4 regions of the Halobacillus ihumii genome follow, and region 1 is predicted to be linked to each of the others. Evidence: riboswitches for the same ligand, from Rfam matches in the RefSeq annotation. Region 1 holds a riboswitch; each other region holds the start of a gene.
What was found. A riboswitch is a leader RNA that binds a small molecule or an ion and turns the genes downstream of it on or off. The one in region 1 is predicted to bind S-adenosylmethionine.
Positions count from the first base shown of each region.

Region 2: it holds a riboswitch for S-adenosylmethionine, as region 1 does, so the genes downstream of both, metK (methionine adenosyltransferase) here and ssuE (NADPH-dependent FMN reductase) in region 1, are expected to answer to the same signal.
Region 3: it holds a riboswitch for S-adenosylmethionine, as region 1 does, so the genes downstream of both, G6R08_RS13245 (methionine ABC transporter ATP-binding protein) here and ssuE (NADPH-dependent FMN reductase) in region 1, are expected to answer to the same signal.
Region 4: it holds a riboswitch for S-adenosylmethionine, as region 1 does, so the genes downstream of both, sfnG (dimethylsulfone monooxygenase SfnG) here and ssuE (NADPH-dependent FMN reductase) in region 1, are expected to answer to the same signal.

Region 1 is NZ_CACVAO010000001.1:3,071,477-3,073,678, forward strand. Features, by position in the region: gene G6R08_RS15230 (C45 family autoproteolytic acyltransferase/hydrolase) at 1-218, shown strand, start outside; gene ssuE (NADPH-dependent FMN reductase) at 290-835, opposite strand; SAM riboswitch class I at 959-1,068, opposite strand; gene G6R08_RS15240 (FadR/GntR family transcriptional regulator) at 1,276-1,971, shown strand; gene G6R08_RS15245 (Nramp family divalent metal transporter) at 2,010-2,202, shown strand, end outside.
Region 2 is NZ_CACVAO010000001.1:650,203-652,404, reverse strand. Features, by position in the region: gene pckA (phosphoenolpyruvate carboxykinase (ATP)) at 1-387, opposite strand, end outside; SAM riboswitch class I at 827-941, shown strand; gene metK (methionine adenosyltransferase) at 1,175-2,202, shown strand, end outside.
Region 3 is NZ_CACVAO010000001.1:2,646,930-2,649,131, reverse strand. Features, by position in the region: gene G6R08_RS13250 (methionine ABC transporter permease) at 1-183, opposite strand, end outside; gene G6R08_RS13245 (methionine ABC transporter ATP-binding protein) at 173-1,201, opposite strand; SAM riboswitch class I at 1,288-1,403, opposite strand; gene G6R08_RS22480 (GntR family transcriptional regulator) at 1,887-2,078, opposite strand.
Region 4 is NZ_CACVAO010000001.1:2,437,528-2,439,729, forward strand. Features, by position in the region: gene G6R08_RS12170 (DUF4064 domain-containing protein) at 1-266, shown strand, start outside; SAM riboswitch class I at 429-525, shown strand; gene sfnG (dimethylsulfone monooxygenase SfnG) at 771-1,859, shown strand; gene G6R08_RS12180 (NADPH-dependent FMN reductase) at 1,856-2,202, shown strand, end outside.

The DNA.
Region 1 (2,202 bases):
ACAGGAATTGGGCAGGAACCATTCATACATCAGGTTACTTGCCTAAAGAAATGAAAACCTGGTTCGCGCTTGGTGGAGACGCGGAGCCGATGGAATTTGATTTCGCCAAGTGGCTTGATGGGGAAGATCTTCAGTTAGAACGGATTCATGGTGAAGTGGATACCGATATTCCGTTTGCTCATCTTGATGAAGGGGCGTATTGGACAGGAAGAAAATAACCGAGTTAATTTTATAAAAAAGAAGGGGGCACGTTCATAAGCCAATGAACGTGCCTCCTGCTTTGAGGTGCTTATAACATTAGCGGAACTTGTTTTTGAATAATTTGAAGAAAGTAAACGAGCTGTTTCTTCAAGCGTTGTTCACAATCGATATCGGTGATCGGATGGGAAGGTCTGGATTTATCAATCTGATCGTCCAGTAAATACACACCTTTTAGATTTTGTCCCTTCAACGTAGCCAGCAAAGGTTTAAGTGCATATTCTATGGCGAGTAAATGGGATTTGCTGCCGCCGCTCATAATGGGAAGAACGGGTGTATCCTTTAACACATCCTGTGGCAATAGATCGATGAGTGCTTTAAGAATGCCAGAGTAGGAGGCCTTATACACGGGTGAAGCAACGATGATTCCTTTTGCTTGCTGGATCGTTTCCGTAATTTCCTCAATCGCTTCACTGTCAAAACGGGCATAAAATAGATCCTCAGGCGAAACATTGCGGACTGAAATTTTAGTGGTAGATAACCCTTCCTCAACGACCAATCTGTCTAGATAATCTAAAACTTTTTCTGATCTTGACTGTTCTGAAGGACTTCCTGACAACAATACGATATCACTCATATAACAACTTCCTTTCCGTTAAAATCATTTAATGCACTTCGTCCAAATGTAAAAAATCTTAATCACACATATAAAAACCCTCTTTTCTGTTAATGAGAAAAGAGGGTTTGACGGTTAAATCCGCTCTTATCTCCCAAGATCTTAAATCTTGCTGGACGGAGCACCTTTCTGACAGTTGTCAGAGGTTGCTGAAGCTTCACAGGGCCAGATCCCTCAGCTTCTCTGGATAAGAATTTTTAATTTGAGTTTAATCGTAATATGAAAACACAGCTATTGTCAATGAATAATCGGAAAAAATAATAAATTCAGACATTGGTACGACTCTTCGAAGGGTTTAGAAAAGGTTCTAAATAATCATTGAATTCTGAAAAATAACCTTGTAAACTAAACTGGACCATCCACTTAGTCTGTTCAATAATTTTTTCGAAAGGGTAGAGAAGATGAAGGAGTCTCCTATCAGAAAAAAACGCGTCTATCATATGATCGTAGAACAAATTAAAAAGTGTATTAAAAGGGGGGAAGTTGTACCTGGGGAGAAAATGCCTTCAGAGAGGACGCTGGCTGCAAAGTTGTCTGTATCCAGAACATCTGTGAAAGAAGCATTTAGTGTGCTGGAGTCGTCTGGCATCGTTGAAATCAAGCAGGGCAGTGGTGTTTATCTCTTAGAAAATACGATCGAAGATATTATGAATAAACTCCGGGCTCTTATTCGTGGACAGTCGGCTAATATGGTTGAGCTTATGGAATTGCGACAGGCTGTAGAAGTGGATATTGCTTATTACGCGGCACATAGAAGAAATCAGCAGGATATTGTAGGATTGGAACAATTCTATCTTCAGCTCGAACAGGCCGTGCTAGCTAATAGTTTGGCTGCCGAAGAGGATTTAGCTTTTCACATGTACATTGCCAGGATCGCAAGAAATCAATTACTGGCTCAAGTCATGAACATGGTATCTGATCAGGTGTTAATTGGGCTAGAGGACAGCCGAGCCCGATCCCTGGATATACCGGGGCAAAGCGAACAGATATTGCAGGAACATAGGGCGATCTTTCAGTCTATCCAAGAGGGTGAACCAAGTTCTGCAAGTGCAGCGATGAGAGAACATCTTAAAAATGTAAAACAACGGTACTTATAATTTATTTTTTTGAAAACGATTACAATGGAGGGATGATTGTGAGTTCTGAAGCACATTCTCATGAGCAAATGCATACAGAGGTTCCTAAAGCTCCGACGACGATCGGGGGAAAGTTAAAAACAGTAGGACCAGGGATTGTTACCGCTGCGACAGGGGTAGGGACTGGTGATTTGGTCGCAGCTCTTGTCGCTGGAGTTTCTTTCGGGACAACTTTAATTTGGGCAATCACCA
Region 2 (2,202 bases), 2.4 Mb from region 1:
CCATGCGAATTCATTGATGACTTGAATAGGCAGTTGGCTTTTCTTGTCTGCTCCTGCGTAGCCTTTAAAAACAAATACTTCTTCACGCTCTTTTAAATGATCCAACACTTTATGGTATAAATGAACGAATGTGCTCTCATCTATAGGCTGATTGGTGCTTCCCCAGTTGACGTTGGGTTCTGACTCATGATCTTTTACGATAAATTTATCCTTTGGAGATCGGCCAGTATAGGTGCCTGTAGTAGCTAGAACAGCCCCACGATCCGTTAACGATCCTTCTTTTTTGGAAAGTATTTTTTCTACAAGTTGTGGTACAGACAAATGATGGAGGACATGCTCTTGCGCTAAAAGTTGGTTTAAATCTGATAGTTGGTTAATGGCACTCATATGTGTCAACCCGCCTTTACTTTAAAATTAATAAAAAGCATAAATTACTTTAAGTTATTGCTTTAAGTTGATTAATAGTATAACACATTCATTTTAATAATCCATACTAATAATGAAAATGCTTTCAATTTATTTTACTATAAAATTTTGTATCACGCATTCGATAACTTTGAACAATCCAAGCTGTTATTTGTGGGGGTTTACCCCTAGTTCATTCGTTTCCTATTGCATTTAGCAATAATGGTCAAACTAGTCTCTGTTTTTTTGTAAATCGGAGAATCCATCTTTTTACCGGAAATGTAAAGAGCTCCTTATTCCAGATATATGAGCTAACTATATAATAGCGATATTTACGTAGAAAAGCAGACCGTTTCTTAAAGCATAGTAAACGGATTGACATTAAATGAGGTTTTCGGTACGATTATCTCGAACGGATACTCTCTTATCCAGAGTTGGTGGAGGGACAGGCCCTGAGAAACCCGGCAACCGTCAGATAGCTGCTGACATGGTGCTAACCTGAAGCAAGGCAATTGTTATGCCTTGGACGATAAGAGCGAAAGGAAACGATGCCTTTCCTCTGAACGAAGGAAGGGTTTTTTCTTTTATTGGGAAAAGGTTCAGCACAATTTCTGATGATGTTCATATTCATATGTACATATAACGTGAAATGTGCAATAGCCATAAAAACGATTGTAAGGAAACCATAGGAATCTAGAGAGGTTTCTAATGATACTGGTAAAGAGTTCCGTCTAATCTATGTATTTAACAGAAGGAGGAGTTTAGCAGAATGCCAGCCAATCGCCGGTTATTCACATCTGAATCTGTAACAGAAGGTCATCCTGATAAAATCTGTGACCAGATTTCTGATGCGATTCTAGACGAAATTTTAAAAAATGATCCGAACGCACGTGTTGCGTGTGAAACAACTGTTACGACAGGACTTGTCCTCGTTTCAGGTGAGATCAGTACAAATACGTATGTAGATATCCCTGCTATTGTACGTCAAACGATTAAAGATATCGGCTATACAAGAGCGAAGTATGGATTTGACGCTGATACATGTGCTGTATTAACGGCTATAGATGAACAATCTCCGGACATTGCAGGCGGAGTAGATGTAGCGCTAGAGTCAAGAGAGGGTCAAATGAGCGATCAAGAAATCGAGTCTATTGGTGCAGGAGACCAAGGTCTAATGTTTGGTTTTGCAAATAACGAAACGGCTGAACTAATGCCTTTGCCGATATCACTTGCTCATAAGTTATCGAAGCGTCTTTCAGATATGCGCAATGATGGTACTCTCGGTTATTTGCGTCCAGATGGGAAGACTCAGGTAACGATTGAGTATGATGAACATGATCAGCCTGTTCGAGTCGATACGATTGTTATCTCTACACAGCATGCCGAAGAAATAACACTTGAACAAATTCAAAGAGATTTGAAAGATAAAGTTATTCAGCCTGTTGTCCCGTCAGAACTTATTGATGAGGAGACCAAGTATTTTATTAATCCTACTGGAAGGTTTGTCATTGGCGGCCCACAAGGTGATGCCGGGTTAACAGGTAGAAAGATTATTGTTGACACATATGGCGGATATGCTCGCCATGGGGGAGGAGCCTTTAGCGGTAAAGATGCTACTAAAGTAGACCGATCTGGGGCCTATGCTGCCCGCTATGTTGCGAAAAACATTGTAGCTGCAGGCTTAGCTGATTCCTGTGAAGTTCAATTGGCGTATGCCATTGGCGTAGCGCAGCCAGTTTCGATCTCCATTGATACACACGGGTCAGGAAAAGTAACGGAAGAGAAGCTTGTGACAGC
Region 3 (2,202 bases), 420 kb from region 1:
TATGCTTAACCCTTTAAAAAATGCGCTATTCTGAATAAGTCCACCTCGTCGTGTAACGACGAGCGCAATTCCTAGTGGAACTCCAATAAGTGTTGCTGCAACTAACGAAATGCCTACCATGATTAAAGTTTCGCTAGTTGCTTGTAAAATCCGGGGCCAAAATTCTGCTAACTCAACCTGCATCGGCTTCTACCTCCTGTACGGTTACTGTTCGTTGAATATAATCTAGTGCTCTCAAGATCTCCTTATCATCGCCTTGCAATTCCACAACTAACTGCCCAAATGGGATGCCTTGAAGTTCGGTAATTTGCCCAAACAATACATTTACTTCTACTTGATAACTTTTAGTGACTTGTGAAAAAATCGGCTGACTGGCCTTTTCTTTTACAAAAGTTACACGATAGACATGTCGTCCTCCACCACGCTCTTCAATTCCTGAAAGTATAGAGGCCGGAATATCACTTTCCATCACTGAATTGACAAAGTTTTTAGTCGTTGGGTGTTGAGGATTAGAGAATAGGTCAAAAATAGAACCTTCCTCAATTACACGGCCACTTTCCATGACAGCAATGCGATCACAAACCTCGCGAACCGCATTCATTTCATGTGTAATCATCAATATCGTAAGGTTATATTCATCTCGAACTCTTTTAAGCAATTGAAGAATGGACCTCGTTGTTTCTGGATCAAGTGCTGACGTGGCTTCATCACATAGTAAAATATCAGGGGAAGTAGCCAGTGCACGGGCGATACCCACTCGTTGTTTCTGGCCGCCAGATAATTCATCAGGATATTGATGTGCCTTGTCTGAAAGGCCTACAAATTCCAATATCTCTTCAACTCTAGCTTTAACCTTTTTCTTCGGAGTTCCTGAAATAATTAAAGGAAAAGCAACATTATGTAGAACTGTTTTAGATTCTAATAAGTTGAAGTGTTGAAAAATCATCCCAATGCGCTTGCGCACTTTCCTTAGACCTGGTTTTGATAACTGTGACAAATCCTCACCATCTACTAATATACTCCCTTCAGAAGGTCTTTCTAAAAGGTTTACCAATCGAACGAGTGTACTTTTCCCAGCTCCGCTGAACCCAATAACCCCAAATATCTCACCTTTATCAATGGTTAGGTTCACTCGATCAACTGCTCGCAAATCATTCCCATTATGTTGATAAACTTTCGAAACCTCATCAAACTGGATCATTTCTTATCCCCCTTATTTAACACGAAAAAGCCCCTCTTCTCGAAAAATTAGAAGAGGGGCTTTCAAACTTAATAGAAAACCGGCTCTCCTCATCTTTCAAGTGCACATGCACCTGCTGGAATTGGCACAGTTTCTAATGAACTTCATTAGTCCCGCTGCCGAGGTTTCAAAGGGCCAGTCCCTCCACCTCTCTAGATAAGAAGATAAGCTTATTATTTTTTAAATGATGTGAATTATCATAATATAGACAAAGTCTTTTGTCAATCCATGTATTTCCTACATCATGCCGCCCATACATCATTAGGTTTTTCGAGACTTTTCCACCCTCCATTTAAATGCGAATCTTTAAAACTGAAACTATTAAAATAGAACGTGCGTTCGCACACCTTCGTAAGGTTGTTTTTCCTCGTTACTTTTCTTGTTACCTTTTAAAAAGTCACATCTTTTTGACACCAAACTCCCCCACCACTTTCGATAGAGAAGAAAATTGATTGTAGCAACTTGAGATCCGGGAAACGGAGGATTTATTTTATGGGAATACATATCGAGATATATAGCTTTTATGGAGAACGGGGGGTTTACGAGCGTACGATAATTATTACGGTTGGTTTCCTTCGTTCTAAAACAAAATAAAAAGTAATTAAGAAATATAGAAAATGAATAAAATGTGATTTTAACGTGAGCATTATGTGGTCAAAAATAACAAGCCTAGTGCCTCTCTTGCAGGTGACCGACTAGCATTATATGTTTTTGCAATATAATTTCCGGAAACCGTTTCACCCGGTTTCAATTCACCCCCTATAATCTCAAATCGCATTTGACTAGCAGTCTCCTTTCCCTTCGAAGAACAAGGCAGACGGTCAATTGGAAATCGCATTATTCTCACCTCACTTTCTTTTGTATACGTTGTATTTAAGTGGGTTGTACTACAAACAACTTAATTTGTAAACGGTTTTTTTCTTTTCCTCTCTAAGGATAATACTTTCATTTCCATGTAGAAA
Region 4 (2,202 bases), 630 kb from region 1:
AAGGTGTAGCTTCTGTGACTTGGTTGATCATCATTTCTGCTTTAGTGGCGATTATCCTGGGAATCCTAGCTATTGTTTTCCTTAAAGGAAATAAGAAGCCGAAACCAGCCGGCATTATCCTGATCATTACAGCTGTCGTTACAACTGTTGGAACAATCGGGTTTGGATTGTTCGGAGGACTTGCTTTCCTAATTGCCGGAATAGTTGCTTTAGCAAGGAAAGAGAAGAAGCCATTGGAAGAGGAGAGCTCTTCTGTAAATTACTAATGCATAGGTCCTGTACTGCGGAGAGTCGGTCTTAGCCGAACTTCCTGAATAGGAGAGCAATTTCTCATGGTAAATAATTATGTAAATATTTAAAAAGCGGATTGACAGGAGATAATATAGACATTATGATAGGGTCTAATCATTCAATTAAATAACGATTTCTTCTTATCAAGAGAGGCGGAGGGACTGACCCTATGAAGTCTCGGCAACCAGCGTTTGCATGGTGCCAAATTCAGTGGATTGCATCCGAAGATAAGAAGGTCGTGTTAGTACGGATATTTGCCCGCTGCTATATACGCCCTTTCTTGCTTCGTGAAGCAGGAAAGGGTTTTTTAATTGAATTTTAATTGAATGAAAAAGGCAAAAGGTGCTGCAACACCTTTTGCCGGGCTGATCATTTAAGTCCTTCCCGCCTAAGGGAAACACGGACATCTACGACCATTATTATTAATGTATCATGGCCGTATTGTGTCCGTCTACTTTAAGAGAGGAGACGGTTTAATTATGGGAAATTTAAAATTTGCTTATTGGGTTCCAAATGTAAGTGGAGGGTTAGTGGTTTCAAAGCTGCCTCAGCAAACGGATTGGAGTTTTGAGGCGAATAAAAGATATGCGCAAATTGCTGAGGATTCGAACTATGATTTAGCTTTATTACAGACGAGGTTTTTTGCAAGCTATGGAGCTGAAAACCAGCTTGAGGCGATTACATTAGCTTCAGCGCTGGCAGCCGTTACAGATCGTTTACAGCTGATCTCTGCAGTTCATCCTGGTTTATGGCATCCGGCCGTGTATGCGAAAATGTTGTCGACGCTGGATCAAATCAGCGAGGGTAGAGCCGCTGTTAATGTAGTGAGCGGCTGGTTTAAACAAGAATTTACTGGATTCGGTGAACCTTGGCTAGAGCATGATGAACGGTACCGCCGTTCGGAAGAATTTATCCGTGTGCTGCGAGAATTCTGGACAAAAGAAAAAGCTGCGTTTAGCGGGGACTTTTACAAAATAAATGATGCACCATCTAAACCAAAACCTGTTCAAGGAGGCGATCTCCCGATTTTCCAAGGAGGGAATTCTTCAGCAGCTAAACAGATGGCAGCGCGTGTCTCAGATTATTACTTTATGAATGGAAATACACTAGAAGGATTTAAAAAGCAAATTGATGAGGTACGTGAACTGGCACAACAAGAAGGACGCGAGGTCAAATTCGCTGCACATGGTTTTGCGATTGTGAGGGATTCTGAAGAGGAAGCCTATCAACAGTTGAACGATATCGTTCATGCTGCAGATGAGGACGCTGTTGAAGGATTTAAGCAATCTGTACAAGAAGCGGGGCAATCCACACAGGATAAGCAAGGCATGTGGGCTGATTCCAGCTATGAAGATCTGGTGCAATATAATGATGGCTTCAAGACAGGATTGATTGGTACCGCTGAACAGGTAGCGAATCAAATCATCGAGTTGAAGAAGATCGGGGTGGACCTGATTCTTACCGCACACTTTCATTATGAACAAGATCTTGAGCGCTTTGGAAAAGAAGTGATTCCGCTTGTGAAAGAGAAGGAAGCAAAGCTTAAAGCTGAAGGAGTTCTGGCATGAAGGTATTAGGCTTGTCGGGAAGTGTGACGTTGAGTTCGAAGACGTGGGTTTCCGTTAAACAAGCTATTGAAGCGGCTAAAGAAGCTCTTCCTGATGCTGAAACAGAGCTTGTGCATCTCGGTGAATACGATACGGTGCTATGTGATGGACGTGATCCCTCATTATATGAAGGAGATACAAAAGCACTCATAGACTTAATTGTTGAAGCTGATGCACTGATCATTGGAACGCCTGTCTATCGCGCTTCATTGACAGGGGCTTTGAAAAACGTTTTTGACTTAATACCGAACGATTCGTTAAGAGGAAAGGCAATTGGTTTTATTGCGTCTGGAGGCAGCTATCA